DNA from 4 places in the Brevibacterium sp. Z349TD_9 genome. Region 3 is predicted to be linked to each of the others. Evidence: riboswitches for the same ligand, from Rfam matches in the RefSeq annotation. Region 3 holds a riboswitch; each other region holds the start of a gene.
The links. Region 3 has a riboswitch for thiamine pyrophosphate ahead of thiC (phosphomethylpyrimidine synthase ThiC). Riboswitches for the same ligand answer to the same signal wherever they lie in the genome.
Positions count from the first base shown of each region.

Region 1: it holds a riboswitch for thiamine pyrophosphate, as region 3 does, so the genes downstream of both, AC0VYB_RS04080 (ECF transporter S component) here and thiC (phosphomethylpyrimidine synthase ThiC) in region 3, are expected to answer to the same signal.
Region 2: it holds a riboswitch for thiamine pyrophosphate, as region 3 does, so the genes downstream of both, thiO (glycine oxidase ThiO) here and thiC (phosphomethylpyrimidine synthase ThiC) in region 3, are expected to answer to the same signal.
Region 4: it holds a riboswitch for thiamine pyrophosphate, as region 3 does, so the genes downstream of both, thiM (hydroxyethylthiazole kinase) here and thiC (phosphomethylpyrimidine synthase ThiC) in region 3, are expected to answer to the same signal.

Region 1 covers NZ_CM149680.1:929,727-937,569, reverse strand. The annotation lists partial or broken gene AC0VYB_RS04105 (bifunctional 2-methylcitrate synthase/citrate synthase) at 1-302, opposite strand, end outside; gene prpB (methylisocitrate lyase) at 299-1,204, opposite strand; gene AC0VYB_RS04095 (MmgE/PrpD family protein) at 1,204-2,700, opposite strand; gene AC0VYB_RS04090 (DUF4916 domain-containing protein) at 2,917-3,456, shown strand; gene AC0VYB_RS04085 (universal stress protein) at 3,831-4,808, shown strand; TPP riboswitch at 4,899-5,007, shown strand; gene AC0VYB_RS04080 (ECF transporter S component) at 5,033-5,662, shown strand; gene AC0VYB_RS04075 (ABC transporter ATP-binding protein) at 5,662-7,152, shown strand; gene AC0VYB_RS04070 (energy-coupling factor transporter transmembrane component T family protein) at 7,145-7,843, shown strand, end outside.
Region 2 covers NZ_CM149680.1:1,488,203-1,496,045, reverse strand. The annotation lists gene arsM (arsenite methyltransferase) at 180-950, shown strand; gene AC0VYB_RS06730 (2-dehydropantoate 2-reductase) at 1,076-1,990, opposite strand; gene thiE (thiamine phosphate synthase) at 1,987-2,664, opposite strand; TPP riboswitch at 2,688-2,790, shown strand; gene thiO (glycine oxidase ThiO) at 2,781-3,962, shown strand; gene thiS (sulfur carrier protein ThiS) at 3,959-4,195, shown strand; gene AC0VYB_RS06710 (thiazole synthase) at 4,197-4,982, shown strand; gene moeB (molybdopterin-synthase adenylyltransferase MoeB) at 4,979-6,145, shown strand; gene AC0VYB_RS06700 (SRPBCC family protein) at 6,129-6,608, opposite strand; gene AC0VYB_RS06695 (mismatch-specific DNA-glycosylase) at 6,657-7,298, shown strand; gene AC0VYB_RS06690 (thymidine kinase) at 7,315-7,843, opposite strand, start outside.
Region 3 covers NZ_CM149680.1:389,614-397,456, reverse strand. The annotation lists gene AC0VYB_RS01745 (DUF1684 domain-containing protein) at 1-657, opposite strand, end outside; gene AC0VYB_RS01740 (M18 family aminopeptidase) at 762-2,069, shown strand; TPP riboswitch at 2,368-2,478, shown strand; gene thiC (phosphomethylpyrimidine synthase ThiC) at 2,475-4,265, shown strand; gene AC0VYB_RS01730 (TAXI family TRAP transporter solute-binding subunit) at 4,444-5,436, opposite strand; gene AC0VYB_RS01725 (TRAP transporter permease) at 5,595-7,817, opposite strand.
Region 4 covers NZ_CM149680.1:2,988,795-2,996,637, forward strand. The annotation lists gene nadC (carboxylating nicotinate-nucleotide diphosphorylase) at 1-166, shown strand, start outside; gene AC0VYB_RS13940 (cysteine desulfurase family protein) at 168-1,343, shown strand; gene AC0VYB_RS13945 (hypothetical protein) at 1,496-1,708, shown strand; gene AC0VYB_RS13950 (TenA family protein) at 1,805-2,548, opposite strand; gene thiD (bifunctional hydroxymethylpyrimidine kinase/phosphomethylpyrimidine kinase) at 2,647-3,513, opposite strand; gene thiE (thiamine phosphate synthase) at 3,510-4,217, opposite strand; gene thiM (hydroxyethylthiazole kinase) at 4,214-5,083, opposite strand; TPP riboswitch at 5,071-5,174, opposite strand; gene AC0VYB_RS13970 (sugar ABC transporter permease) at 5,410-6,621, opposite strand; gene AC0VYB_RS13975 (ATP-binding cassette domain-containing protein) at 6,618-7,439, opposite strand; gene AC0VYB_RS13980 (substrate-binding domain-containing protein) at 7,460-7,843, opposite strand, start outside.

The DNA of each region.
Region 1 (7,843 bases), 540 kb from region 3:
GACCGCGGTCTGCACGACGTGCATCGGGTGAGCGTCCTTGGGCAGGCCGAGGATGATGTCGACGAGCTCGGCGAGATCTCCCGCTGGGCGTGCTCACGGGCCTTGAACTCGGCCAGCTGCTCCTCGGTGGGCAGTTCGCCGTTCCAGATGAGGTAGGCGACGTCCTCGAAGTTGCGCTTGGCCGCGAGCTCCTGCACGGGGTATCCGCGGTAGGTCAGCGAGTTGGTTTCCTGGACTACCTTCGAGACGGCCGTGGTGTCGACGACGACTCCGGCGAGGCCCTTCTTGATTTCTTCGGTCACTGGTGACCCTCCTGTGAGAAGTTGAATACGGCCGCGTCGAAGTCGTTGTACGCGGCGTAGTCGATGGTGTCGTAGAGGTCCGCGCGGGTCTGCATCCCCTCGAGCAGGTCCACCTGGGTGCCCTTGTCCCGGATCGTCTGCAGGCCCGACTTGATCGCACCCATGGCGAGACGCAGGGTCGTGACCGGGTAGATCACGAGTTTGACCCCGACGTTCGCCAACTGCTCTGTGGTGAACAGTTCGCTCTTTCCGAATTCCGTCATGTTCGCCAGGATCGGCACGTCGACGCTGGCGGCGAAGCGCTCGAACTCATCCAAGTCGCGCATCGCCTCGGGGAAGATCATGTCGGCACCGGCGTCGACGTAGGCCTTCGCCCGGTCGATCGCGGCATCGAGTCCCTCTCCCGCACGGGAGTCCGTGCGGGCGCAGATGACGAAGTTCTCATCCCGGCGGCCCTTGACGGCGGCCGCGATGCGCTTGGTCATCTCGACCGTGGTCACGACCTCCTTGCCGTCGAGGTGGCCGCACCGCTTCGGGTTGACCTGGTCCTCGAGGTGCATGCCGGAGATGCCTGCGTCCTCGAACTCCTGGACGGTGCGGGCGACGTTCATCGCCTCGCCCCAGCCGGTGTCGGCGTCGATGAACGTCGGCAGGTTCGTCACCCGGGCGATCGCACGACCGTGGTCGGCCACCTCGGTGAGGGTGGTCAGACCGATGTCGGGCACGCCCATGGCTGCGGAGAACGCGCCCCCGGAGATGTAGACGCCCTCGAAGCCGATCTGCTCGATGATCTGGGCGTTGATCGGGTTGATCGCGCCGGGGAACTGGACGATCTCGTCGCCGGCGAGGAGCTCGCGGAACCTCTTCCGGCGCTCGGCCGGTGTGGTCGTTGCCCCGAGCATCAGAAGATGCCCTTCGAACCGCTGTGCTTCAGCCCTTCGACGGCGAAGCTCAGCTGGCCCACGCCCGCTGCGTCGAGGCTCTCGAGGTTCTCGGCGAGGTCGAGGAAGCGGTTCGCCTCGGCCTCGGTGAGGATGCCCGCGGAGAGCGTCCGGAACTTCTCGACGTAGTTCTCGCGGACGAACGGGCGGGCACCGAGCGGGTGGGCGTCGGCGACGGCGATCTCGTCGGTCAGAGTCGACCCGTCCTCGAACTCGATCTCCACGCGGCCGCCGAAGGCCTTCTCGTTCGGGTCGGTCGAGTGGTAGCGGCGGGTCCACTCGGGATCCTCGGTCGTCTCGATCTTGTGCCAGAGCTCGACGGTCTCGGGACGGGCGGCCCGCTCGGGGGTGTACGAGTCCTCATGGTGCCAGCCGCGGTCCTCGAGGGCGACGGCGAAGATGTACATGATCGAGTGGTCGAGCGTCTCGCGGCTGGCCTTCGGATCCATCTTCTGCGGATCGTTCGCGCCGGTGCCGATGACGTTGTGCGTGTGGTGCGAGGTGTGGATGATGATGCGCTTGATCTTCGTCAGGTCCTCGATCTCACCGCCGAGCTTGCGGGCGAGGTCGATGAGCGCCTGCGCCTGGTATTCGGCGGAGTGCTCCTTGGTGTAGGTGTCGAGGATGGCGCGCTTGGCCTCGCCCTTGCCCGGCAGCGGGATCGTGTAGCGGGCCTCGGGGCCTGAGAGGATCCACGCGATGAAGCCGTCCTCGCCTTCGTAGATCGGGTTCGGGGCGCCTTCACCGCGCATCGCCCGGTCGACGGCCTCGACGGCCATCTTCCCGGCGAAGGCCGGTGCGTGGGCCTTCCACGAGGAGATCTCACCCTTGCGGGACTGGCGGGTCGCCGTCGTCACGTGCAGGGCCTGCTGGATTGCCTGGAAGGTCACCTCGGTGGGCAGGTGGAGCATCGCCCCGATGCCGGCCGCGGCCGAGGGGCCGAGGTGGGCGACATGGTCGATCTTGTGCTGGTGCAGGCTCATGCCCTTGACGAGGTCGACCTGGATCTCGTACCCGGTGGCGATGCCGTTGATGAGGTCCGCTCCCCCGATGCCCATGTGCTGGGCGACGGCGAGGATCGGCGGGATGTTGTCACCGGGATGGGAGTACTCGGCGGCGAGGAAGGTGTCGTGGAAGTCGAGTTCGCGCACGGCCACGCCGTTGGCCCAGGCCGCCCACTCCGGGGAGAAGCGCTCGGCGAGGGGAAGTCCGAAGATCGTCGCACCCGGGGTGAAGGGGTGCGCCTGTGCCTGCTCGCGGGCGTGGGTGGGGGCCGAACGGTTCACCGAGGCGGCCGCGACGGCGGCGTTGTCGATGACGCGGTTGATCACCATCTCGGTGACCTCGGGATCGACGGGCGTCGGGTCGGAGGCGACCTCGGCGATCTTCCAGGCGAGCTGATCCTCACGAGCCAGGTTCTCTGAGCTCTTGTGGGTACGGACCTCATGATCAATCATGGACAATCCCTTCAATCGTCGTTGACCGCTGCGGGCCATGTCACGACCGCCGCTGGCCGGAGAGTGGTTGACTCAACTGTAGGCCACGTCACTGCGACGCTGCGGCCCGGCCGGAGTTTTATCTTGACATCAAGATACTTTACCCGACCGGCATGAGCCGCCTCGACCCCCCTCCTCCCACCCGTCCGTCGAGGTGAACTGTGACATAATCGGGATATGACCCGCACTGCCCTCGACTTCGACGAGAACTGGTTCGACGACAACGAGTTCGCCCAGCTTCGTCGCCGTCTCCCCATCCCCTATGTCAATGCCATCCCCGTCCGCGTCGGAGAGGCCGGCGATGTCGAGGAGATCGGCCTCCTGCTGCGCCGCCTCGACGACGGCACCCTGGGTCGCGAGGTCGTCGGCGGCCGCATCCGCTACCACGAGTCGATCCGCGCGGCTCTGCTGCGCCATGCCGAGAACGACCTGGGTCCGCTCGCGCTGCCGGTCGTCCCCCCGGCCATCGCGCCGTTCCACATCGCCGAGTACTTCCCCACCGAGGGAGCGGCGCTCCTCCACGACCCGCGTCAGCACGCGATCTCGATGTGCTTCGTCATGGAGGTCCGCGGCGAGTGCACCCCGCGCGCGGACGCGCTCAGCCTCGACTGGCTCACGCCGTCGGAGGCGCTGCGCGAGGACATCGCGAGCGAACTCTCCCACGGTCAGGAGCACATCATCCGCGCGGCCCTGAGTTACCTCGGCTTTCCCATCTGAGGCCGGGCTGTCCATCGGGCCTGCGCCCGGCGCCTACGCGGGGTGCCGCCCGGTTTTCCGCGGCGCGCTGCGACTCGAGGACGCTCAGTGTCGATTCGCGAGCCAGAAATCGACACTTGGCGTCCTCGACTCGGCAACCCCATGCGCCCGCCGGCCGCTCAGCCACCCCGCGGGCGTACAGCCACCCCGCGGCGCCACAGCAACTCGGCGGTGCCACAGCCACCCCGCGGCGCCACAGCAACCCGGCGACCGCCTCGGCGACTTTTCTACACGCTGTAGAAGTGCACTGGTAGACTGGAGGCGACGACGACGGATGTGGTTTTCGGGGCCGCCGTCATCGTCAGGGTTGGTCAGGCCCCGTCGAGAGGACTGCCATGAACGCTGACGCCCACCGGAACCCCGCTCGCCAGGCCGCTGCGAACCCGACCGATGACCGCGCCGCCGACCCGCGGCCCGCCGAGTCCGGACTCAGCCGCGACCTCGGCGTCCTCGTCGGCTTCGACGGATCCGAACTCGCGGCCCTGGCCCTGCGCTACGCCGCGATCGAAGCCCTCCACCGCGGCGTCCCCCTGACCGTCGTCACGGCGTTCACGATGCCGCTGATGATCTACCCGAACATGGCCTCCATACCCTCCGAACCCGAGGACGAGGCCGCACTGCGGGGAGCCGAGAAGCTCCTCGCCGAGGCGTCCGAACTCCTCGCCGATCATCCCGAACCCGTGACTTACGCGGCCGAATCCGGCGACGCCGCCGGCGTCCTCGTCAACCTCAGCTCCAACGCCGAGGTGGTCATCGTCGGCGCCCGAGGGCGCGGCGGGTTCCTCGGTCGCATGCTCGGATCGGTCTCCACGGCCCTGCCCCCGCACGCGCACTGCCCGACGATCGTCGTCCCCCAGCACTCAGCACAGCGCGGCGAGGCCCGCGGACCGGTCGTCGTCGCCGTCGACGGTTCGGAGGCCGCGCGGATCGCGATGTTCACCGCCGCCGAGGTGGCCGCCTCGAGGGAGGCCGGACTCGAGGTCGTCTCCGTCCTGCCCGCCGGCGAGGAGTGGCTCTACTGGTATCCCGAGCTCGAGCTCGGCGCCGACGTCGCCGACCGTCGGCAGAAGCAGCTCGAGACCGCGCTCTCGGCGGAGGCGGATGCGCTCGGCGAGCAGTTCCCGGGTCTGCCGATCTCCACCTCGGTGGTCGTCGGCGATGCGACCGCGATGCTCTCGGAGGCGACGAAGCGGGCGCAGCTGACGGTGATGGGCACGCGTGGTCGCGGAGCGGTCAAGAGCGCGCTGCTCGGCTCGGTCTCCCGCGGGGTCCTCCACCATGCCGAGGGTCCGGTGATGATCGTCCCGAGCTGACCACAGCCGCACGACACATGACGACCATCGCCGCCTGCCTGATCGCCTGACGCGGTCCCGACAGGCGGCGCGGCGGGTGCTGTACAGTAAGTCTCACGACAGGGGAGCGCCAGCAGGGGCGCTGAGAGTGCAGATCATGCTGCAGACCCTCGAACCTGATGCGGCTAGCACCGCCGAAGGAAGTCGAGACTCTTCTACCCCTCCTTGAGACACGAGGAGGCACAATGCCGAGAACCACCGCGCCCGGAACCGCCGCGAAGTCCGCACCCGCCTACACGCAGGCCCCGCCGACGAAGAAGTGGCGCGTCGTCGACTACGTCGTCACCGCGGTGCTCGGCATCGCGGTCGGCCTGATCTTCTGGGTGCTCGCCGCCAGCTGGAAGGTCATCGAACTCGGCTTCCAGGCCTTCCCGCCCTCGATCGGACTCATCGCCGGACTCTGGGTGCTCGCCGGACCTCTGGCCGGCGCCATCATCCGCAAGCCCGGTGCCGCGCTGCTCTGCGAGGTGCTCGCCGCGATCGTCGAGGGCGTCCTCGGCTCCCACTTCGGCTCGACCGTGCTCCTGTCGGGCTTCATCCAGGGCCTCGGTGCCGAACTCGTCTTCGCCGCCTTCGGCTACCGGAGGTTCACGCTGTGGGTGACGACGCTGTCCGGTCTCGTCGCAGCCGCCTTCATGGCCGTGAGCGAGAACATCCTCTACAACGCCGAATGGCAGCTGACCTACCAGCTCGCCTACGCCGTGTGCGCGATCGTCTCCGGCATCGTCATCTCCGGCATCGGTGCGTGGTACGCCTACCGTGCGATCGCGAAGACCGGGGCGCTGTCCTCGTTCGCCTCCGGCCGCATCCGCTGATGGGTCTGCCGATCCGCGCTCGCGGCTATTCGTGGCGGCACGCCGATCGGGACACGCTCGCCGTCGGCCCCCTCGACCTCGACATCGCCGCAGGTGAGAAGGTTCTCCTCCTCGGCCCGTCAGGGGCGGGGAAGTCGACACTGCTCCACGCGATCGCGGGTGTCCTCCCCGTCGAATCGGGTGAGGCCGGAGGAGAGCTCGTGATCGGTGACGCCCCACCGGATCCTCGCCGAGGTGTGACCGGGCTCGTCCTCCAGGACCCCGATTCGCAGGTGATCTTCTCCCGCGTCGGCGACGACGTCGCCTTCGGAATGGAGAACCTCGGGATGAGCGCCGAAGTCATCGACGAGCGCATCCCCGCCTCCCTGGCAGCGCTCGGCCTCGACCTGCCCCTCGACCACCCCACGGCCGCACTCTCCGGGGGCCAGAAGCAGCGCCTCGCACTCGCCGGCATCCACGCGATGGCCCCCGAGGTCATCGTCCTCGACGAGCCGACGGCGAACATCGACCCCGCCTCGGCGGCCTCGGTCCGGGACGCGGTGCTCACGGTCCAGGCGGCCACCTCGGCGACGATGATCGTCGTCGAGCACCGGGTGAGTCTGTGGTCGGACGACGTCGACACTGTCATCGTCCTCGGGCAGGACGGCGTCGTCGCGCAGGGATCGCCGTCCGCGGTCTTCGGTGATCCCGGCCTCGCCGAGGTGCTCCGGGCCACCGGGATCTGGGTGCCCGAGTCCGGCTCCCGCACTCCCCCGCGTCAGCCGGGAGCGTTGCGATCCGGCGAGCCGGGAGGGACGGTGCTCACCGCTGAGAGGCTGAGTGCGGCCCGGCCACGGGCGGGGGTGCCTGCGACCACCGACCTCTCGCTCGAGATCCGAGCCGGCGAGGCGGTCGGCATCGTCGGACCCAACGGCGCCGGCAAGTCGACGACGGCGCTCACCCTGGCCGGACTCATTCCCGAGTTCGCAGGCGAAGTGCGCGCCCACGGGACACTGGCCGAAGGCGCAAAGCACGACCGGCCCTTCCGCTGGCCGTCGGCCTTCCTCGCACCGAGGATCGGAATGGTCTTCCAGGAGCCCGAACACCAGTTCCTCAAGGCCAGCGTGGCCGACGAGCTCGCCCTCGGCCCCAGGTTGGCCGGATGGAGTGAGAGCGAGGTCGAATCGCGGGTGACCAGACTGCTCGAGACGCTCGGGCTCACCGAGATCGCTGACGCCCACCCGCAGGGACTCTCCGGGGGCGAGATGCGGCGGCTGTCGGTGGCGGCGATGATCGCGCCCAGGCCGCGGGTCCTCATCGTCGACGAGCCGACATTCGGTCAGGATGCGCTGACCTGGGCGGGACTCGTCGCGCTCTTCCTCGACGTCCTCGACCACGGCAGTGCGGTCGTCGCCGTCAGCCACGACCACGACTTCCTCGACGCGATCGGGGCGAGGCGTGTGAGCCTCGGAACGAGCGCGCAGCCGCTGCGAGGTGAGCGCGTTGAGTGAGGCTGCGCCGGCCCGAGAGAGGGTCGCGATCGAGGATCCCGGTCAGCTCATTCCCGTCGTCCGGTCGACTGCGCTGGTCCGCTGCAATCCACTGACGAAGATCGCCGTCGCCCTCATCCTCATGGTCGGGGCGCTGCTGAGCATCGACATCGTCTCGGCCGGGGTCATCCTCGGCTTCTCGCTGCTCGCTCTGCCGCTGAGCGGGCTCGACCTGTGGGCGGCATTCAAGCGCCTGTGGTTCCTGCCGCTCGGGGCGCTGCTCGCGGCATGGGGCACGGCGATCCTCGCGGAGAAGACCGGGGCGGTCGTCGTCGATCTCGGTCCGATCCTCATGACGACCGGGTCCCTCGAATCCGCGGCGGCGATCTTCGTCCGTGCCCTCGCGCTTGCCGTCCCGCTTGTCGTCCTCGCCTCGACGATCGATCCGAGGGATCTCTCGGATGCGCTCGTCCAACATCTGCGACTGCCGGAGACCGTCGTCGTCTCGGTGCTCGCGGCCTCGCGTCTGCTCGGCCTCCTCGTCACCGAATGGCAGACCCTGGCGATGGCGCGTCGCGCCAGGGGGCTGGCCGGAGGTTCCGTGCTGCGGCGCACCGGCAGCCTCTTCGCCGGGATCTTCGTCCTCCTCGTCCAGTCGATCAGGCGGGGGACGAGGCTGGCGATGGCGATGGAGGGTCGCGCCTTCGGGCGA
Region 2 (7,843 bases), 1.1 Mb from region 3:
CCCCTGCTCGTTGCTGTCGGACCCGGTTGCAGGCCCCGGCCATTCTACTCACATGCCGTCGGCGACGCGGGTGCCGCAGCCGGAGCGGCTGGGGGCGGACGGCGGCGTTGACACGTGCTGGGGAGACGACCAGGATCGATCTCACACCGGTGACGAGGAAGCGACGGAGAGGAAGCGCTATGGCTGACGACGACCAGGTCCGCGAAGCAGTGCGGGCGCGTTATGCGGAGGCGGCGACGGCCTCCGCATCCGGAGTGGGCAACGATGAGCTGCTCCGCGAGGACGGCAGCGCGGACTGCTGTCCCGAATCCCCGCGCGGATTCGGTGCCGGACTCTATGACGCGACGACGGTCGGGGGCATGCCCGTCGGCGCCGTCGAGGCGAGTCTCGGCTGCGGGAACCCCACCGACGTCGCCGAGCTCCGGGATGGCGAACGGGTGCTCGATCTCGGTTCGGGCGGTGGTCTCGACGTCCTCCTCTCCGCCCGCCGGGTCGGTGCGACCGGATTCGCCTACGGGGTGGACATGACCGATGAGATGCTCGCTCTCGCCGAGGAGAACCGGGCGAAGTCGGGCCTGACGAACGTCGAGTTCCTCAAAGGCACGATCGAAGCCGTCCCGCTCCCGGACGCCGCCGTCGACGTCGTCATCTCCAACTGCGTGATCAACCTCTCCACGGACAAGCACTCCGTGCTCAGCGAGATGTTCCGCGTGCTCGCTCCGGGCGGGCGCATAGGAGTCTCCGATGTCGTCTCCGAAGACCGTCTCAGCCCGCAGGAGCGCAGTGAGCGCGGGTCGCATGTCGGCTGCATCGCCGGGGCTCTGTCACGAACGGAGTATGTCGACGGTCTTCGCGCTGTCGGATTCGTCGACGTCGCGGTCGACTTCACGCGTGAGGTCGCCGACGGCCTGCACTCGGCGATCGTGCGGGCGGTCAAGCCGGCCGGCTGAGCCTGGAAACATCGCTCGCCCTCGTGCTCTCCGGTCTCGCCGAGGCGGCCCATCGTCTCCGCGCAGGCGGCGGCCGGTGCGCGCGGGCTTCCGAAACCGCGGCCAGGCTGCAGACCCCTCTCCGGTCATCCCGCCCGGTCGATCTCGCCTGCTCGCAGCTGCACGAGAGTGAGGTCGAGCAGCGGGGTCGCGACCCCGAGTCCCGCCGCGGTCGCCGCGAGGCTGCCGAGGATGTGCTCGGTCTCGTTGGGCAGTCCGGCGGTGACGTCGCGATAGAGCGATGAGGTGAATGAGGAGCCCTCGGCGGTGAGCATCGAGAGCGTCACCGCGCGGGAGCGCGCCGAGATCGGGTGTCCGGCGCCCATCGCCACGGCTTCGAGCTCGTCGACGATCGCGACGACGTGGGGTTCGCCGCCGGCGGCCATGATCGCCCCGACGGGCGCCCGGAAGAGGCACGTGACCACGCCGGCTGCGGCGATGAAGACCCACTTCTCCCAGAGTGCGTCATCGATGGCATCGATGACCTGGAGGCGGAAGCCGGGGACGTCGAGGGCCTCGACGATCCCGGAAGGCACCTCTCCCCCGCCGAGGCGGCCGATCGTCATCGTCGCCATGTCCGTCATCTGCACAACGTCGTATCCGCGCATCGTGCCGATGATCTTCACGAGGCCCCCGAGCACCTGCCCGGGGAACTCCCTGTCCAGGCGGTCGATATGGGCCATGCCGTTGAGGAACGGAATGATGAGCGTGTCCGGCCCGATCGCCGGGCGAATGTCGTCGATGACCTGGTCGAGGCCGCTGGCCTTGACGGCGATGAGGACGAGGTCCGCAGGGATCGGGTTCGCTGCGAGCTCCTCGGCGGTCGTCACGGCCACCGGGTTCGTCCTGTCCTCGTCGGGGCCGATGAAGCGCAGCCCCGATGCGCGCAGCGCCTCGGCGCGCTCGGGTCGGACGAGGAAGGTGACGTCACGTCCGGCTTCGACGAGGCGGGTGCCGAACGCTCCCCCGGTGGCCCCGGCTCCGGCGATGAGGATCCTCACAGCTCTCCCTTCAGGGTCGCTGCCGCTGCGGCGGGATCATCGGCCTCGGTGACGGCGCGGACGACGACGATGCGCTCGGCTCCGGCTTCGCGCACCGCGTCGAGCCGCTCACCGGCGGCGATGCCGCCGATCGCGAACCAGGGCGTACTCACCCGTCCGGTGATCTCCCGCAGGGGCTCGAGGCCGACGGCCGGTCGCCCGGGTTTCGTCGGGGTCTCCCACACGGGCCCGAGGCAGAGGTAGTCGATGTCGGGGTCGGCGTCGGCGGCGAGCGCCTGGTCGATCGAGTGGGTCGAACGGCCGAGGAGGACGTCGGGTCCGAGCACGGCACGGGCCTGGCCGCTCGTGAGGTCACCCTGTCCGACGTGGAAGACGTCGGCGCCGACGAGGAGGGCGACGTCGGCACGGTCGTTGACGGAGAAGAGCCTGCCATGGCGGCGGGCGGCGTCCCGGAGGACCTCGAGGGCGGCGATCTCCTCTCGTGCCTCCAGGCTCTTGTCGCGCAGCTGGATGATGTCGACGCCCCCGGCGTATGCGGCGTCGAGGAACGCGGCGAGATCGCCCTGCTTGGTCCTGGCATCGGTGCAGAGGTAGAGGCGGGCCGCCTCGAGCGCGCGCCGACGCGCGGTTCGAGTCGTGGTCTGCGTGTCTCGCTGGGCGGAGGACGTTGTCATCACGGGAACCATGCTCCTAGAGTAGAGGAGTTCGCGGGAGCCTCGCTGGGAGGCTGAGAGGGCTTCGTGCCGACCGCCGCACCTGATGCGGGTCATGCCGCCGGAGGGAGAATACAGTGCACGTCATCGTCATCGGGGCCGGGATCATCGGGCTCGCCACAGCATGGGAGCTGCGTGGCCGGGGAGCGTCGGTCACGCTCATCGACCCCGCACCCGGCGAAGGGGCCTCGTATGCCGCCGCCGGCATGATCGCCCCGGCCGCGGAGATCGCGTGGGGGCAGTCTCCGCTCTTCCCCCTCATGCGCACCTCTGCCGATCTCTACCCCGAGTTCGCCTCGCGACTCACCGCCGAGACCGGGCACGACCTCGGCGAGACGCAGACGGAGACCCTCGTGTGCGCCGGGGACAGGGCGGATCTCGCGACCCTGCGGGACCTGCGCGCCCTGCAGGCCGAGGCGGGGTCCGAGGTCGAACTCATCACCGGATCCCGGGCCCGCGATCTCGAGCCCGCCCTCTCGCCAGGGGTGAGCGGGGCGGTGCGCATCCCCGGCGATCATGCCGTCGACCCACGACGGATCACCGGCGCCCTGCTCTCGCTCCTCGACGACGACATCGTCCGTGAGGAGGCGACCGGACTCGTCCGCGTCAGCGGCCGCACCGTCGGCGTCGCTCTTGCCGATGGGCGCAGCCTCACCGCCGACCAGGTCGTCGTCGCCGCCGGTGAAGCGGTGGGGACGATCGCCGGCGTCCCCGACCTGCCGCTGCGAGCCGTGCACGGCGACATCATCCGGCTGCGCACCGACGCGAGCGCACCGCCGCTGCTCACCCGCACCATCCGCGGACTCGTCGCCGGTCGGCCCGTCTACATCGTCCCGCGCCCCGACGGGGAACTCGTCCTCGGCGCCACGTCCCGTGAGGACGGACGGCCCGGGGTGCTCGCCGAGGGAGTCCACCGTCTCCTCCACGATGCCGAACGGCTCGTGCCCGGGATCCTCGATGCCGAGATCACCGAGATCACTGCGCGTGCCCGACCCGGATCACCCGATGACGTGCCGTTCATCGGGCGCACGGACCCCGGCTGCGTCGTCTCCACCGGGTACTTCCGCCACGGGATCCTCCTCACTCCGCTCGGGGCCCGCCTCGGTGCCGATCTCACCCGCGGTGAGGACTCGCCGTGGCTGCCCGCAGGGGCGCCCGCGGCCCTTGCTCCCCGCCGCTTCTCCGAAGCCGCACAGTCGAACGAGAGCCCGTCTCCGCGCCTTGTGGCGGCGATGACCACAGCAAGGAAGGAACCATGACCATCACACTCAACGGGGAGAGCAGCGAGCTCGCCTCAGGCACCACGGCCCGCTCGCTCGTCGAGCACGTCACCGGCAGGCAGCTCGCGACGGACGGGACTCCCGTCGACGGAGGCCGTCTCGGGGTGGCCCTCGCTGTCGACGGTGAGGTCATCCGCCGTGGACTCTGGGCCGAGTTCGCCATCGTCGACGGCCAGACCGTCGACATCGTCACTGCTGTGCAGGGAGGCTGAGATGAGCTGGACGATCGACGGAGCGACCTTCGACTCCCGCCTCGTCATGGGCACCGGAGGGGCGAGCACCCTGAGCATCCTCGAGAACGCACTGACCGCCTCGGCGACGGAGCTGACGACCGTGGCGATCCGCCGTTTCGACGCTGACGCCAGGGACTCGGTCTTCGCCCTCCTCGAACGACTCGGCATCCGCTCCCTGCCGAACACCGCGGGCTGCTATACCGCCCGGGACGCTGTGCTCACGGCCAAGCTCGCCCGGGAGGCGCTCGAGACCTCGTGGGTCAAACTCGAGGTCATCGCTGACGAGGACACCCTCCTGCCCGACCCGGTCGAGCTCTTCCGGGCGGCCGAGGAGCTCGTCCTCGACGGGTTCACGGTCTTCGCCTACACCAACGACGATCCGGCGCTCGCGAAGCGCCTCGAGGACGCCGGGGTCGCCGCGGTCATGCCGGCAGGGGCCCCGATCGGCTCGGGTCTGGGCATCCTCAACCCCCACAACATCGAGACGATCGTCGCCCGTGCGCAGGTGCCCGTCATCCTCGATGCCGGCGTGGGCACGGCCTCGGATGCGGCGCTGGCGATGGAGCTCGGGTGCACGGCCGTGCTGCTCGCCTCGGCGGTCACCCGCGCCCATGACGCACCGGCGATGGCTCGGGCGATGGCGCTCGCCGTCGAGGCGGGCCGCCTGGCTCGGGGCGCGGGACGGATCCCCAAGCGTCCGCTGGCACTCGCCTCCTCACCTCACGAGGGCAGGGTCACCACGGAGAACCTGGTGATGGGGCCATGAGCGGGACACCTCTGCGCCCGCTCGTCGAGCCCGTCGACGCGCTCACGCCCGATGAGCTCGCCCGGTACGCGCGGCATCTCAGCCTCCCAGAGGTCGGAGATCTCGGCCAGCGGCGGCTGCGGGCCGCGCGGGTCCTCGTCGTCGGCGCCGGCGGCCTCGGAGCCCCGGTGCTCCAGTACCTCGGGGCGGCGGGGATCGGACTCCTCACCGTCATCGACGACGACCGCGTCGAGGTCTCGAACCTTCAGCGCCAGATCCTCCATCGCGATGCCGACGTCGGCCGCCCCAAGGCAGACTCGGCCAGGGATGCGCTGCTGCGCCTCGACCCGCATCTGTCCGTGACCGCCCTCGCGGAACGCCTGAGCCCGGACAATGCACTCGAGCTCTTCGCCGCCCACGATCTCGTCATCGACGGTGCGGACAACTTCGCGACCCGGTATCTGTCCAACGATGCCGCCGAGCTCACCGGCACCCCGCTCGTGTGGGGGACGATCTTCCGCTTCGAGGGCCAGGTGAGCACCTTCGTGCCCGGTCACGGACCGATGCTGCGCGACCTCTTCCCCGACATCCCCGACGCCGATTCGGTGCCCACCTGTGCCGAGGGAGGAGTCCTCGGCGTCCTCTGCGGTCTCGTCGGATCGACGATGGCCGCCGAGGCCGTCAAGCTCATCTGCGGCATCGGGGACCCCCTCATCGGCAGGCTCCTGCGCACGGATGTGCTGGGGACGACCTTCACGACGCTGCGTTTCTCCGCCGACCCGGATCGGCCTGCCGTGACCGACCTCACCGAGGTCGCCGTCGCGTGTGCGGCTCCCCCGGCAGCTTCGGCGCCCGCCGTCGACGAGGTCACCGTCGCCGAGGCTCGTGCGTTGGGGGCCGACGCGGTCATCGTCGATGTCCGCGAGGAGTGGGAGCGGCAGGTCCAGTCCATCCCCGGCACCGTCCATGTGCCCCTCGACGTCGTCGTCGACCGGGGGTGGCCGGCCCTCGCCGAGGTGGTCGGCCCCGCCACCGACATCGTCGTCCACTGCCGGTCGGGAGTCCGGTCGGCGAAGGCCGTGGCGGCCGCGGCTCCCGGCACTCCGGAGGGAGTGCGCCTGCGCTCGCTGGCCGGCGGGATCGAGGCCTGGTCCGCCGCGGACTCCCCTACGCCCGCGCGCTGAGGCGACGGCGCAGGCCGGTCTCGCCTGCGGCCATGACCGCGGCATGCATCCTGGCCGACAGGGGGCGCAGCAGGCGTGGGGCCAGACGCGTCGTCGTCACGCACCACACGGCATCGATGACGGTGAGCGGTCCCGACCGGCGCAGCGTCCACACCCCGGTACCGCGCAGGTCCCCCTCGGCGCTGAGCACGACCTGCCGGGGCGGGTCGATCGCTTCGATGCGCAGCATCATCGACAGGGAGAGGCCGAGGGGGCTGCGCACACCGATCTGCGCCCTGGAGCCTTCGGCGAGCGTTCCGTCGACAGCGTGCACCCACGCCAGTCCCGGCCACCAACCAGGCCAGTCGTCGATGGCGGAGAGCACGTCCCACACCGGCTCGACCGCTTCGGCGACGCGCCAGGTCGTCTCGAAGTGGAACGGAGCGGACTCGCCTGATTCCGCTCGGGTGTGTGCGTGGCTCATGCCGGACCTCCGTTCGGCTCGTCGTCCTTCGACGGTAGTCTGGGGGACGTGTCCGAGGAAAGCCGCAGCTCCCGCAGACCGTCCCCGCTGGCGGGACGGAAACCGACCAAGGACGATCTCGCCCGCTTCGCCACCGACGATCCCGATGCGATCGACGATGTGCTGCCCGCGGGTTCCGGGCAGCTCTCCCTCCTGATCGTCGGCATCAATCCGGGTCTGTGGACGGCGGCGGTCAACGCCCCGTTCGCCCGCCCCGGCAACCGCTTCTGGCCCTCGCTCCACCAGGCGGGGCTCACCGACCACCTCGTGGATGCGTCTCTCGGCCTCTCGATCGAGGATGAGGAGCATCTGCTCTCCCGCGGCATCGGCATCACCAACCTCGTCGGTCGGGCCACCGCGAGAGCCGATGAGCTGAGGAACGAGGAGTTGCGCGACGGAGGGGCGAGGCTCGTCGAGCGCCTCTCGGAGATCCGCCCGAAGGCGGTGGCGATCGCCGGCATCACCTCGTTCCGCATCGCCTTCTCCCAGCCGAAGGCCACACTCGGGGTCCAGGACACGTCCCTCATTCCCGGCTGGCCTGCGGACATCGAGCTGCGGGTCGTCCCGCAGCCGAGCGGTCTCAACGCGCACTACAACATCGCCGCTCTCGCCGAGATCTGGCGACAGGTGTGGGCCGACATCGCCGACTGACCGCAGAGCGTATGGGTCAGGGCTCCGTTGCGGTGCCGTGTCCGAAGTGCTCTCGGCAGCGGGCGACGTACGAGTCGAGGCCGCCGATGTGGCTGGCGTCGATGTCGGTGGCCGACCCGGCGGGTGCAGCGGCGATGCGCTCGTGGAAGACGGCGTCGCGCCCGCACACCGTGCACACTGCCGTGAGCTTCGTGACGTCCTCGGCAAGTGCCATGAACGTCGGCAGTGGTTCGAACGGATCACCGTCGAAGGTCACGCACAGTCCCTCGACGATGACATCGATGCCGCGGGAGAGGAGCTTCTCGACCGCGGGCACGAGGTCGGGGCCGAAGAACTGGGCCTCATCGATGGCGACGAGGTCGACGTCCTCGGCTCGGGCCGCCTCGGCGAGGGAGGCGACGTCTCCGACGGGAACGGCGGGCACGGTCACCCCGATGTGGGAGGTGACGGCGGAGAGCTCCGCCCTGGTGTCGAGGGAATGGCTGATGACCAGCGCTTCGACACCGGCGATGCGGGCGCGACGGACCCGGCGCATGAGCTCTTCG
Region 3 (7,843 bases):
TCCGGTCGCCGGGCACCCGGAGGCGATGAGCGTGACCTCGCCGTCGGGGCCGGTGAACGTGACCTCGCCGACGACCGTCGTCGTCAGCTCGAGACCCTCCTGCGCGGTGGAGACCGGTTGTGCCTGCGGCTGCTCATAGGGGGTGAAGCGACCGAGGAAGACGAACTCACGGTTGGGGTCGTAGACGGGGACCTCGACGAATTTGCTCAGCAGCGGCGACTTCGCGTCGCGGATCCTCACACCGATCCGCCCACCGCGGTCGATGAGCTCGTAGAGCACGTGCCCGACGGTGAACCAGCCGAGCGAACCGCCCGTCGGCAGCTTCGCACTGAAACCGGTGTCGTCGACCCTGACCTGGGGCGAGTCGTCGGCGGGGGCCTCCCCGGCGGTAGCTCCGTCCTCGGCGTTAGCTCCGTCCTCGGCGGGGCGGGAGAGGAGGTCCAAGGTCTGTGCGGCGGGGCCGGCCTTCGTGCTCGGGTCGAGCGCGAGGCGCACCCAGCCGTCGTCGTCGACGGTGAAGGTTCCAGGGGCGTCGGGCCAGGTCGACTCCCCATCGAGCCAGTGCAGGCCGACGACGCTGAGCCAGCCGAAGGGTGTCGCCAACGACGAGTTCCGCGAGTCCCGCCAGGTGTTCCATTCGGCCACGAATTGGTTCACGTCGAAGTCCCCTCGCAATCTCATTCGTCGTCCCGGGTCTGCCGCTTCGGAGCTGTGATCAAAGCACCTGTGATCAAAGCTACCGCAAAGGATAGGCTGAGAAAATGAGCACTCCTCCCACCGACCAGACAGCAAACGCGCAGGTCGCAGCCGATCTCTCGGAATTCGTCTCTGCCTCTCCCAGTTCCTATCATGCCACCGCTGCCGCCGCCGACCGTCTCGGCGCCGCCGGCTTCCACCGGCTCGACGAACGCGACTCCTGGGCGCTCGAACCCGGCCGCGGATACTTCGTCGTCCGCGACGGTGCGATCATCGCGTGGATGACCCCGACAGAGACCACCTCGGTGATCCCGCCGTTCCGCGTCCTCGGGTCGCACACCGACTCCCCCGCCTTCAAGCTCAAGCCCGGTGAGGAGTTCGCGACCGCCGGGGTGCGCCAGGTCGGCGTCGAGATCTACGGCGGGCCGCTGCTCAACTCGTGGCTCGACCGGGAGCTCGCGTTCGCCGGGCGCCTCAGCCTCGCCGACGGCACCGTCGTTCTCGCGCGCACCGGGGCGATCGCGCGCATCCCGCAGCTGGCCATCCACCTCGACCGGCAGGTCAACGAGGGCCTCACCCTCGACAAGCAGCGGCACACGACCCCGATCGTCGGTCTCGCCGACCTCGCCGAGGCCGACGTCCTCGAGCTCCTCGCCGCCTCCGCCGAGGTGGATCCCGAGCTCATCGTCGGCCACGACGTCTACACGATCCCCGTCCAGGAGCCTGCGCTCTTCGGTGCCGCAGACGAGTTCTTCGCCTCGCCGAGGCTGGACAACCTCCTCTCCGTCCACGCCGGGGTCACCGCGATGGTCGGGCTCGACGCCGAGGCGCTCGACCACCTCGCCCTCTTCGCCGGGTTCGACCACGAGGAGATCGGGTCGAACTCTCGGTCCGGGGCGAGCGGACCGTTCCTCGCCGACGTCGCCGAGCGCATCGTCGCCTCCCTCTACCCCGACGCGACGCGCAGCGACCACCTCGCCGCGCTGGCCGGGTCGGTGTGCGTGTCCTCGGACGCCGGTCATGCCGTCCACCCGAACTATCAGGAGCGGCACGACCCGCAGGTGCGGCCCCGCCTCGGCGGCGGACCCCTGCTCAAGCACAATGCCCAGCAGCGGTATGCAACCGACGCCGTGGGCACCGCGGTGTGGGCGCAGGCGTGCGCTGCGGCCGGGGTCGAATACCAGGACTTCGTGTCGAACAACGCCGTGCCGTGCGGGTCGACGATCGGACCGCTGACGGCGACGCGGATGGGGATGACGACCGTCGACGTGGGACCGGCGCTCTATTCGATGCACTCGGCGCGGGAGATGTGCGCGATCAGCGACGTCGTCGCCCTCGGTGCCGCCGCCAAGGCCTTCTTCCAGGGAGCGTAGGGGCCGGCGCCGGCACTCCGCACGCCGATCCACGCGCAGCCGACACTTCCAGCCTCGATCCACGCGCAGCCGACACTTCCAGCCCCGATCCACGCGGGGCCCGAATTCCGCGTCGCCCCGGACTCGGAATTCCGGCTGCGCGTTGATCGAAAGCGACCGACTTCGCGGGAGCATCGATTTTCTCCCGCCGCGTTGATCGAGAGCGACCGGGTGCGCGTTAATCGAGGGCGATCGGCAGTCGCCGAACGGTCGACGGGACGCGCTGTTTTGTGGCGACGCGCACACTGTGATAGTCGTTGTGTGACCCCACGGGGGCCTCCGGCAGGAGGCTGAGATCGGGCTAGGGCCGCTCGAGACCGTTGAACCTGATCCGGTTGATACCGGCGGAGGAAGAGAGGATCGCAGATGACTGCGCCTACCCCTGACACACCCGAAAACACCACGCCCGCCGAGGACTTCCCCCTCGAGCAGTACCCCTCGCACTCCCTGGCCTGGCTCGAGGACAGCGAGCACGACATCCGCGTGCCGGTCACCCGCATCGACCTCGAGGACACGAACGGCCGCCCCAACGAGCCCGTCCACGTCTACCGCACCGTCGGCCCCGGCGCCGTTCCCGAACACGGGCTTCCGCCGCACCGCGCGCCCTGGATCGCCGACCGCGACGACACGGAGACCTACGAGGCGCGCGGACACCTCATCGAAGACGACGGCCGAGCCGCCGTCCGCCGCGGGGCGCCCTCTCAGCAGTGGCAGGGTCCGGAGCGGTCACCTCGGCGAGCGAAGAACGGACGCACCGTCACGCAGATGCACTACGCCAGGAAGGGCATCATCACTCCGGAGATGCGCTACGTCGCGATCCGCGAACAGTGCGACGTCGAACTCGTCCGCTCCGAGGTCGCCGCCGGCCGGGCGATCATCCCCTCGAACATCAACCATCCCGAGTCCGAACCGATGATCATCGGCAAGGCGTTCCTCGTCAAGATCAACGCGAACATCGGCAATTCCGCGGTGACGAGCTCGATCGCCGAGGAGGTGGAGAAGCTCCAGTGGGCCGCGAAGTGGGGTGCCGACACCCTCATGGACCTCTCGACGGGCAACGACATCCACACCACCCGCGAATGGATCATCCGCAACTCCCCGATCCCCATCGGCACCGTCCCCATCTACCAGGCACTTGAGAAGGTCGACGGCGACGCCGAGGCGCTCACCTGGGAGATCTACCGCGACACCGTCATCGAACAGTGCGAGCAGGGCGTCGACTACATGACCGTGCACGCGGGCGTGCTGCTCCGCTACGTCCCGCTCACCGCGGACCGGGTCACCGGCATGGTCTCTCGCGGGGGCTCGATCATGGCCGGCTGGTGCCTGGCCCACCACGAGGAGAACTTCCTCTACACCCACTTCGACGAGCTCTGCGAGATCTTCGCCCAGTACGACGTCGCCTTCTCCCTCGGCGACGGGCTGCGTCCCGGATCGATCGCCGACGCCAACGACGCCGCACAGTTCGCCGAACTCGACACCCTCGCCGAGCTGACGAAGCGCGCGTGGGCCCACGACGTCCAGGTCATGGTCGAAGGCCCCGGCCACATCCCGCTCCACCTCGTGCGGGAGAACGTCGAGAGGCAGCAGGAGCTCTGCGACGGCGCGCCCTTCTACACCTTGGGCCCGCTGGTCACGGACATCGCTCCCGGCTACGACCACATCACCTCGGCGATCGGGGCCACGGAGATCGCCCGCTACGGCACCGCGATGCTCTGCTACGTCACCCCGAAGGAGCACCTGGGCCTGCCCGACCTCGAGGACGTCAAGACGGGCGTGATCACGTACAAGATCGCCGCGCACGCCGCCGACGTCGCGAAGGGACATCCCGGGGCGAGCGCCCGTGACGATGCACTGTCGAAGGCGCGGTTCGAGTTCCGCTGGCGCGATCAGTTCGCCCTCGGCCTCGACCCGGAGACAGCGGAGGCATTCCACGACGAGACCCTGCCCGCCGAACCGGCGAAGACCGCGCACTTCTGCTCGATGTGCGGGCCGAAGTTCTGCTCGATGCGCATCTCCCAGGACATCCGCGACACCTACGGAAGCGCCGAGGCGCAGGCCGCGATCGCGGGCATGCAGGCCAAGAGCCGGGAGTTCCTCGAGCGCGGGGCCCAGGTGTACCTTCCCGAGCCGACGGTCGGCCCCCGCCGAGGCTGAGGCGCGGGGCGCGCTGGCAGCGTCGCTCCACGCGGGGCCGGGACCCGGGCCGCCGATCCACGCGGGGCCGGGACCCAGGCCGCCGATCCACGCGCAGCCGGAAATCCGAGTCGCCCCGGACGCGGATTTCGAGCGCCGCGTGGATCGAGCGCTGACCATCGTCGACGGACTCAGTCCCTCACTTCTGCAGCTCGTCGAGGGCCTTCTGCGAGCCGGGTGCGAGTGTGATCGGCTCCGGCGGCACCGCAGTGTCGAGTGTGATGTCCTTCGCGGCCGCATGGACCTTCTCGAGGTCGGCCTTCTTGTCATAGATGAGCTTCGTCAGCGCGCACTGCGTGCCCTCATCCATGTCGTTGCGGACCATGAGAACGTTCGGGGTGACGATCGTCTTCACCGTGCCCGCGCCCTTGTAGGTGTCGGCGGGGATCTCGGCCACCTCGTAGACGGGGTTGAGCTCCTTCATCTTGCTCTCGAGCCCGGAGATGTCGACGAACTCGACGTCCCCGCCGTTCGAGGTGAAGAGGTCGGTGACGCCTGCGGTGGGCAGACCGCCCGACCACACCATGCCGTCGATCGTCCCGTCTTTCATCCCGTCGACCGTCTTGGCGAGGTCGAGCCGCTGCTTCGTCACATCACCGTCGGCGAGGCCCGCGGATTCGATGAGGCGGTTGGCGATGACCTCGGTGCCGGACTTCGGTGACCCGGTCGAGATCGTCTTGCCCTTGAAGTCCTCGACGGACTTGATGTTCGCGTCCTTGCGGACGATGACGTGCGTGTAGTTGTCGTAGATGCGCGTGAGCGCCGAGATCTCCTCGGGCTTGTCGAAGTCGGCGTTGCCGGTGACGGCATCGGCTGCAGTGTCGGCGAGCGAGAACGCGATGTCGTAGTCGCCCTTCGCCAGCTGCTGGAGGTTCTGCACCGAGGCGCCCGTCTCGGCGGCGGTGGCCTTGAGCTCGGTGTTGTCGGAGATCAGCTGCGCGAGACCGCCGCCGAGGACGTAGTACACGCCCGTCGAGTTGCCGGTGGCGATCGTGATCTGGCCCGACGCCGCCGTGCAGCCGTCACCGCCTTCGGCGGCCGGGGTGTTCTCGCGCTTGCCGCCGCACGAACTCAGGGCCAGGACTGCGGCGATCGCGGCCGCGGTGACGGTGAACATCTTCGTTCTCTTCATGGGCTCTTCCCTTTCTTTGTGGGTGTCTCAGTGGAGGTCCGGTGACAGCGGCTTCAATGGACGATCGGGTGCCAGCGGTTGGCGCCAGCAGTTGGCGTCGGCGGTCGGGCGGCTGGGCCGTCCGGTCCCCGCACCGGGCTGGGAGGTCAGGTGCGAGGTCATGGGTGGGCCGCCTCGGCGGGGGTGGCCTGCGGACTCCGAGGACGACGTCGGAGGATGAGGTGGACGATGACGGCGAGGGCGAGGGCGGCGAAGCCGATGGTCATCGACAGCGGCTGGAGGTAGAGGAGCGCGCCGGCGGCGATGAAGCAGAGGACGCGTTCGGGCCAGCCGGCTCGGCGGATGATCCAGCCGCCGGCCCCGGCGGCGAGCGCGGCGACGGCGCACGCGGACACGGCACCGGTCCACAGGGCCCCGAGGAATCCGCCCTGCGCGACGAGGGAGGCGCCTTCGGGGGTGAAGGTGAAGGCGAGCGGGACGAGGAAGGCGGGGATCGCGTACTTGCACGCTTGCCACATCGTCGCGATGACCCGGCCCCCGGTGATGGCCGAGGAGGCGACGGCGGCGAGCGCGGTCGGCGGGGACACCTCGGAGAGGACGGCGTAGTAGAAGATGAACATCGCGGCCGCCGCCTCGGGGACGCCGAGGGTGATGAGGGCCGGACCGACGATGACCCAGCTGATGATGAACGAGGCGGTCACGGGTACCGCGAGACCGAGTACGGTCACGGCGATCGCGGCGAAGATGCACGTGAAGACGAGGACGGCGGTCGGATTCGTCGAGATCGCCTGCGCGCCCTTGACGAGGATGTCGGAGATGACCTGGCCGAGCCCGGTCTTCGTGATCGTCGAGACGATGATGCCGGCGGCCGCGCACACGCTCGTCACCGGCAGGACCGAGCGGATGCCCGTCGAGAGTGCGCCGAAGATGACGTCCCAGATCGCCCGGAGGATCGCGGCCGGCTGCCTGCGGTGGGTGAGGACGATCTCGATGATGCCGAAGCCGATGCCGACGAGCGTCGCGTAGACGACGGCTTTGAACGGGGCCATGCCGAGGGCGAGGAAGACGACGATGATGCCGAGCGAGATGAAGTGGTAGAAGCCCTTCTTGAGGATCGGCCACGAGCGCAGCCCCGGCGGCGGGCGGTAGTCGACGTCGATCTTGCGCGAGTCGATCTCGATGGCGAGGAAGATGCCCAAGTAGTAGAGCAGGGTCGGGACGACCGCCCAGAGGAGGACGAGGCCGTAGGAGACGTTGAGGAGCTCGGCGATGATGAAGGCCGCGGCGCCAAGGGTCGGCGGAGAGAGGATCGCGCCGATGCCCGAGGCCGCGAGCATGCCGCCGGCGTTCTCCTTCGGGTAGCCGGCCTTCTTGAGCACCGGCCACGTCACCGCGCCGAGCGAGACGGCCGTGGCTGTGCCCGACCCCGACACCGTGCCGAGGAGGAAGCCCGAGAGCGCGACCGTGCGTCCCGGCGCGGCCTTCGACTTCTTGAAGAGTGAGAATGAGAGGTCGATGAAGAAGTTCGCCGCGCCCGTCTTGTCGAGCACCGCGCCGTAGATCGTGAAGAGGACGATGTAGGTCGCGGCGACGTCGAGCGGGATGCCGTAGAAGCCCGACGCGTCGTTGTAGAGCGCGTTGATGATCTGGTCGAAGTTCTGTCCCGCGTGCGCGCCGGGCCAGCCGACGGGGATGTAGGCCCCGTAGTAGCTGTAGAGGAAGAAGACGACGCAGAAGATCGGGAGGATGAGGCCGGTCGTCCGCCGCGTCGCTTCGAGGATGAGGAGCAGGAGGATCCCGCCCATCGTCACGTCGAGGGTCGAGAGCGAGCCCTGCCGGTTGAGGAATTCGTTGAAGCCGCCGGAGAAGAACGGCAGCACCGGATAGGCGCAGGTGAGGAAGGTGACGACGACGAGGATCCAGTCGATGACCGAGGGATTGTCCGTGGAGCGCTGGGGCTTCGACGGGGGCTGGGTCTTGGCTTTCGATGTCCTCGCCGAGGTGGGGCTGCCCTGGGTCGGGTCCGCTGAGCCGGTTGCCGTGGACGGTCCCGTCGCCGAGGCGGCGACCTCCTCGGCGGCGTCCGCGACCCGCTCCCCCACCTCCTTCTTCCGGCCTAAGCCGGGCCGGTAGCAGATGAAGACGAGCGGGAGGACGAAGGCGAGGAACCACATGAGGTAGTACTGGTTGCCCTGCCTGAGCGGGAAGAACACCTGGTTGAGCACGTAGAGCGAGATGAGGAAGCAGACGATGGAGACACCGAGGTCGAGCCGGCGCGTGAGCGTGCGCTGCGGCAGCTCTTCGTCGTACTGCGCGATGAGTTCGTCGACGTTCGCTTGGGGAAGCGGACTCGTGGCGGTCCCGGACGGACGCTCGGACATCGGTGTCCTCTCGCTCTCTCTGGTGT
Region 4 (7,843 bases), 1.3 Mb from region 3:
CGACCTCGGACTCGATCTCGTGCTGTCGGAGGCGACCGAGCGGTCGCACCCGGCACGCGGCGCGGTCACGGCTGTCGGTGAACACGTTCACCAGGGCGGTGCCGACGCGTCAGGCGATGCTCACGGCGACACCGCTGCGGCAGAGATCCGACCGGCGGCGGACTGAAATGGGCCCGCTCTACCTCGACACCGCATCCGCGGCACCCGTGCGTCGGGAGGCGCTCGAAGCGGCCTGGCCGTACCTGAGCGGGGCGTTCGGGAACCCGTCGAGCCACCACGAGTTCGGGCGCGTGTCCGCGGAGGCGCTCGAGGATGCGCGGGCCCGGGTGGCGCGGGTGCTCGGGATGCGGAGCACGGACATCGTCTTCACCGGCGGCGGCACGGAGGCGGCGAACCTCGCGGTCATCGGAATGGCGCTCGGCGGGCTTCCCGACGCCACCGCCTCGGCGGGGACGGATCCCGGACGCCGGCACCTCGTCACCTCTCCGCTCGAGCATGAAGCGGTGCTCGCCTCGGCGGACTTCCTCGCCCGACGCCACGGGTTCGATGTCGCGTATGTCGAGGTCGACCCCGACGGGACGATCACCCCGGAGGCCCTGCGGGCGGTCCTGCGGGAGGACACCGCGGTCGTCAGCCTCGGCTATGCGAACAACGAGATCGGCACGGTCGCCGACATCGCGGCACTGAGCGAGGTCGTCCATGCCGCCGGCGCGCACGTCCACACCGATGCCGTGCAGGCCGCGGGATGGCTGCCGCTGGCGGGCCTCGGCGTCGACGCGATCACGCTGGCCGGGCACAAGGTCGGTGCGCCGAAGGGCATCGGAGTCGCGGCGATCCGCGCCCGCATCCCTATCGAGCCGATCATCCACGGCGGCGGTCAGGAGTCGGGCAGGCGGTCGGGGACGGAGAACGTCGCCCTCGCCGTCGCGTTCGCCACCGCGCTTGAGCTCGCGGAGTCCGAACGCGCCGAGGCGGCCGCCCGGGTGGCCGGCATCCGTGACGACTTCATCGCCGAGGTGCTCCGGTCCGTCGACGGGGCACTCCTCACCGGCAGTGCTGAGTCGCGGACCCCCAACCACGCGTCGTTCTGCTTCTCCCGCACGAGCGGGGAGGCCGTGCTCCTCGAGCTCGAACGCCTCGGGGTCACGGCCTCGAGCGGATCGGCGTGCGCGGTCGGCTCCGATGAGCCCTCGCATGTGCTCCTCGCTCTCGGCATCGACGCCGAGGTCGCGAAGACGAGCGTGCGCTTCACGTTCCCGTCTGCCATCACCGCCGAGCAGGGCTCAGCTGCGGCAGCGGCGGTCGTCGAGGCGGCGAACCGGCTCAGCCTCGCGTATTCGTAGGCCTCAGCCCGTTCGGGTCGCGCCAGCCCTGCCGCCTCGCCCTCACTGCGGCGCGAAGAGGCCACTGATGTGCGATTGGCCCCTTTCCACAGCGCCACTTCGGAGAGACACTGGAATCCAGGGTTCCACTGCGGCTGCGAGGGGGTTTCGTCATGGATCTGCTGATCATCACCATCATCGGTGCCGGCTTTGCGGCGATCGTCTTCGCCCTCGGGCGCCTCACGTGTCCGCGGCACGACCGTGTCCCCCTGTCCCAGGTCGATCGCGTCATCCTCTGGACGACACTGTGCCGGGGCTGGATGGTTCTCGGACAGTTCGCCCCGCTGACCATGATCGTCGACGACCGCCGCGAGGGCCGCGCTTAGAGGAGGTCACTGCGCCGCCGCGGAGGAGGTCACTGCGCCGCCGCAGCGGAGGGGTCGCCGTCTGCGCGGAGGCCGCCCTCCGCGCAGCGTCGGCGCTCACCGCACAGGTTCGGCCGCGGGCACCGCGAAGACGCCCGCGTCCCAGTCCTGCAACGCGTGCGCCGAGGCCCAGAAGTGGAGTTCGTAGACGCACGCGCGTTCGAACGCGGCCCGCATCCGCGCCGCCTCATCGGCTGGCGCCCGGTCGAGTTCGCGTTCGAGGATCTCGACGGCCTTCCGCGTCGACTCGTCGAACTCCGGGGCGTCGTAGGTCTGCACCCACGTCCGATACGGGTGGTTCTCGTCCATCTCTCCGGCGCGCTCGATGAGCACCTTGCCCATGTGCGCGTACACCCAGAAGCAGGGCAGCACTCCCGCGACGCCCTCACCGTAGGACCGGGTCGCGGCCGTGGCGACGAGGAACGAGACGTATCCGAGCGTCGTCGGCGACGGACCCACCCGGTCCTCGGCCTCGAGCTGGGAGTGCGCCTGCCCGAGGCGGGCATCGGAGAGCAGTTGGGCGTGCATCTCCTCCTCGACGGTGATCGCCTCCGCCGCCGAGGTGGACCAGAACCGGGACTCGTCCCGGTCCGTCGTCTTCCCGGCGAGGAAGGACATCGCCTTCGCATATCCGCTGAGGTAGATGCTGTCCTGAGTGATGTAGTTCGTGAACGCAAGAGGATCGAGGCTGCCCTCGGCGAGCTGGCTGAGGAACGGCAGCGCCTCGATCGCCTCGATGATCGGGCGGACGTGGTCCCAGAGTTCGGTGGTCTGCGGGCCGGCGGCGAAGGTCGTCGTCATACGTGTCTCCTTGGGTCGAATCGTCGTCGATCGGGTCGGGTCCGGGGCGCCGCGGTGCTGCGATGGTGAAGCGCTCCGGGTACGGTGCTCGGGCGGGGTCAGCGGCGGACGATGTCGACCTGATGGTCGACCGGTCCGTGGGCGCCCGCGGGGTCGAGGCTGACCTTCCAGTCCGCCGCCGAGGCGAGCGCCCGGGCAAGGAAGTCGAGTCCCCGTTCGACTGCCTGCCGCATGTCCTCAGAGGCCAGCGTCTTCCCGCCGTTGGCCCGCCGGAGGACGGCCGCCTCGGCGGTGATCGCAGCCGAGAGCGTGCACCCGGTCCCGTGCGTGTTCGGGGTCGCGATCCGAGGGTGGGCGAACTCGGTGACCTCCCCGTCGGCGGTGACGAGGATGTCGGCGACCTCGCCGTCTGCGGCGTGCCCGCCCTTGAGGAGGACGGCGCGCGTGCCGCGCGCGACGAGCTCCCTGGCCTGGTCGCGCATCTGCTCAGGGGTCGTCGCCTCGGGCACGTCGTCGCCGAGGAGGAGGGCCGCCTCGGGGAGGTTCGGTGTGATGAGGTCGGCGGCCGGGAGCAGGCGCGTGCGCACGGCGTCGACGGCATCGACCTCGAGGAGGCGGTGTCCGGAGGTCGCGACCATGACGGGGTCGACGGTGAAGAACCCGAAGTCGGAGGTCGCTGCCCGGTCGACGACGAGGTCGACGAGCGACCGGGATCCGAGCATGCCCGTCTTCGTCGCGTCGACGGGCATGTCATTCAGCACGCTGTCGAGCTCATCGGTGACGAAGTCCTCGTCGATCGGGTAGACGCGGGACACCCCGTGGGTGTTCTGCGCGACGAGGGCGGTGATCGCCGTCGTCCCGAGCACGCCGAGGGCGGTGAACGTCTTGAGGTCGGCGTGGATTCCCGCCCCGCCGCTCGGGTCGGTGCCGGCGATCGACAGCGCGATCGGTGGTCGCTCGCTCATGCCTGTTCCCCGTCCTTTCGGGTGCCGTCGCCGAAGGCGTCGAGGAGGTCCGCGGCCGCCTGCTCGGGATCCTCGGCGCGGCAGATCGCGGAGACGACGCAGATGCCGACGAGTCCTCGTCCCCGCAGTTCGTGCGCGCGCTCGGCGTCGATGCCGCCGATCGCGACCGCGGGGATCCCCGCCGAGGCGGTGAGTTCGCCAAGGCGGTCGGGACCGATCCCGGCCGGGGCGTCGGTCTTCGTCGTCGTGTCGAAGACCGGTCCGATGCCGACAAGGTCGACGCCGCCGGTCTCCTGGGCCGTGGCGAACTCCTCGGGTTCGGCGGCGGAGAGGCCGACGAGGGGGCCGTCGCCGAGGAGGTCGCGCACCTCGGCGACGGGGGTGTCGGTCTGGCCGACGTGGATGTGGACGTCGCTGCCCTCGTCGAGGAGGCGGCGGGCGACGGCGACCCGGTCGTTGAGGAAGACGGGAACGCGGCGGTCGGTCCCGGCGATCGCCTCGGTGACGGCGGCGATGACCTCACGGGTGAGGACGAGGAATTCGGTGTCGTCGATGTCCTTGTCGCGGACCTGGACGACACCGACTCCCCCGGTCACGGCCGCGCGCACGGTCTCGGCGACGGTTCGTCCCGCCTCCGCGCACTGCGCGGTATCGGTGACGAGGTAGAGGCGGGTGTCGATGCCCGCGAGCCGATCGCCGCTCATACTGTGGTCACCTCGACCCGGGCGCGGCCGATCCGGTCGTCGTCGGTGGTGAAGAGCGCGTCGAGGAAGTGCACCGAGTAGGTGCCCGGTCCGAGCGCCCCGGTGGCGGCGGCCTCTCCGGCGACGGCGAAGTGGGCGTGGGCGGCGACGACTGCGGTGAAGCGCTCGAACGCGGCCGATCCTGCCGGGCCCGCCTGCGAACTCGTCCCCGCCGGCGGGACGGCGGCGAGGTAAGCGGCGGTCACGGCGCCGAGTGAGCAGCCGGTGCCGATGACGAGCGGCATGAATGAGTGTCCCCCGTCGACGCGGGCGATGTGGTCGGCCCCGTCGATGTGGGCGACGATGGCGTCCCGGGCACCGGAGACGGCGACGATGGCGCCGGTCGTGCGGGCGAGCTCGGCGGCGGCCGGGAGCACGGCGTCGACCTCGTCGGTGGACTCGACCCCGCGCCCGCCCGCTCCGGCTCCGGCCAGTGCCGCGATCTCCGAGGCGTTGCCGCGGATCGCGGTCGGGTGGGCGGCCGCGGCGCGGCGGATCCGGGTGGTGCGGTGGTCGGCGGCGCCGATGCTCACGGGGTCGAGCACCCAGGGTTTGGCATCCTCGGTGACGGCGTCGACGGCGTCGACGGCGGCGTCGGCGGCGAGGAACTGCTGGTCCGTCGCGGTGCCGAAGTTGACGAGCAGACCGCCGGCGAGGTGGGCGAACTGCGCGGCATCGGCGTCGTGGTCGAGCATCGCCGGTGACGCCCCGACGGCGAGGAGCACGTTCGCGCTGAACTGCTGCACGACCGTGTTCGTGATGCATTGGATGAGCGGGTTCGACGCGCGCAGCCGCGCATGCGCCGACGACAGGTCGATGTCGGTCATGACGATCCCTTCGCTAGCATGGCCCAGATCAGGTTCGATGGGTGTTCTCTCAGCCCTGCGCGAGTCGCACCGGGCACCCCATGTCATTTGCCCCCGACTGTATCACCGACACCTAGGGGGCGACGACGGTGCCCGCACGGCCCACCGCCGCGAACCCGCCCGACCCCACTTTCAATCCAGCCGCCCGGCCCCGATGATTCACTTTTCGCCCGATCGGTCTGGTCTTGAACCGACTGATCGGGCGAAAAGTGACTCAGTTCCGCCTCGGCGACCGACCCAGCCGCCTATCGGCGGCCGTCGGACCTCTGTCGCCTACCCTCCGACGCCTACCCTCTGCCGACGTAGCGCTGGCCGCGGCGGCTGATCGCGTCGATGACGACGGCGGTGAGGAGGACGAGCGCGGTGATGATCTGCTGCGCGTCGGAGTTGAAGCCGATGAGGTAGAGGCCGTTGTTGATCGCGCCGACGACGAGCGCCCCGAGCACCGCAGCCCACGCCGAACCGCGCCCGCCGAAGAGCGAGGTGCCGCCGATGACGGCCGCCGCGATGGCGTTGAGGAGGTCCTGCGTGCCCACGAGCGTCGACCCCGCGTTCGTCGTCACCCCGGCCTTGACGAAGCCGAAGAGCGCGGCGAGGACTCCGGCGGTCATGAACACGCTGATCCGCACCCAGGTCACCCGGATGCCTGCGCGCCTGGCGGCCTCGACCTTGCCGCCGACGGCGTAGATCGATCGACCGTACTTCGTCTTCCGCAGGACGAGGTCGATGACGATGGCGATGACGAGCATGAGGAAGAACGGCATCGCCAGCCCGAAGTCCTGGTTGACGAGGATGAGGAATCCGAAGACGACCGCGGTGAGGAGGACGATGCGGATGATCACCGATGTCCAGCTCGCGCTGTCGAGTCCGGCATTGTGCCGGCGCAGTTTCGAGTGGATGATCCCGGCGGCGAAGCCGAGCACCGCGACCGCGCCGAAGACGTAGGCCCAGATGGCGGGGAAGTAGTAGCTCGCGAAGTCGAAGGCGAAGGTGTCGGCCATCGAGAGGTTCTTCTGCGTGCCCAGCGTCGTCAGGGTCAGGCCGGTGAAGGCGAGGAGGCCGGCGAGGGTGACGACGAAGGCGGGGATGCCGACGACGGCGAAGAACCAGCCCTGAATGGCGCCGACGACGAGGCCGAGGAGGAGCATGATCGTCAGGGCGATGATCGGGGGCACACCCTGCCTGACGACGAGGACACCGAGCACGGAGGCGCAGAGACCGCCGAGCTGGGCGAGCGAGAGGTCGATCTCGCCGAGGAGGAGGATGAGGTTGATCCCGAGGGCGAGGATCGCGAGGTAGGCGACCTGCGTGGAGAGGTTGACGAGGTTGGCAGGGGAGATGAAGTTGCTGTTCGCCGACTGGAAGACGATGACGATGATGACGAGGGCGAGGATGACCGGGAACGAGCCGAGCTGACCCTCCTTGATCCGCCGGACGAAGGTGCGGACGAACCCCTCCTGCGAGATCCGTTCGTCAGTGATGAACGAGTTCCGGGTCATCGGCGCTCACCCCTGCGTGCCGCCCGCTGGGTGACGACGTTGTCGTTGGCTCCCGTGATGGCGGCGATGAGGACGTCGGTGCGCTCATCACCGGGGAAGTCGCCGGCGTCCTTGCCCAGGCGCAGGACGTGGACGCGGTCACACACGGCTTGGACGTCGGCCATGTTGTGGCTGACGAGGAGGACGCCGAGGTCGCGGTCGCGGAGGCGTTCGATGAGGTTGAGCACCTCGGCGGTCTGGGCGACTCCGAGGGCCGCGGTCGGCTCGTCGAGCATGACGATCGACGGTTCACCGAGGAGGGACCTAGCGATCGCGACTGTCTGCCGCTGCCCGCCGGAGAGGGCGGCGATGGGCACCCGGACGCTGGGGATCTTCGCCGAGAGGCTGCGCAGCAGCTCCCACGACTTCGCCTCCATGGCGACTTCGTCGAGGACGCCTGCGCGAGTGTCCTCGTGGCCGAGGAAGAGGTTCGCCACCACGTCGAGGTTCTCGCACAGGGAGAGGTCCTGGAACACCGTGGCGACCCCCGCCTTCTGCGCGTCCTTGGGTGAGGAGAACCTCTGCGGGCGGCCGTCCATGAGGAGCTCGCCGTCGTCGGCGCCATGGACGCCGGCGATGATCTTGATGAGCGTCGACTTGCCGGCACCATTGTCGCCGACGAGCCCGACGACTTCGCCGCGGCCGATGGTGAGATTGATGTCGGTCAGTGCCTGGACGGCACCGAAGCGCTTGGATATTCCGCGCAGTTCGAGCACGGGCTGTGTGGTCGCCGACGCCCGCCCGAAGGCGGGCATCGGCTCGTTCGTCTGTGAAGTCATCGGCGTGCGCTCAGCGTCCCCTACTCGATTCCGGCGTCGGCGCAGAGCTTCTCATCGATGCCCGAGCAGATGTCCGAGGCCTTGATCTGATCGCCGACGATGTCCTTGATCGTGTCCTTCGTGACGACCTTGGCTTCGACGAAGTCCGTCGGCGTGTCCTTGTACGTCGTCGCAGCCTTCGGCTCCTCGCCGTTGGCGAGCGCGACCGCGGCCTTCGCCGCGTACTCGGCCTGCGGCGGGATGGACTTGTAGATCGTCGCGTACTGCTCGCCCTTGAGGATGTTCTGCAGGCCGTCGACTTCGGCGTCCTGGCCGGTGACGACGGGTTCCTGCTTCGCCTTCGTCGTTGCGGCGAGCACCCCACCGGCCGTGCCGTCGTTGGCCGCGTAGATCGCGATCGGCTT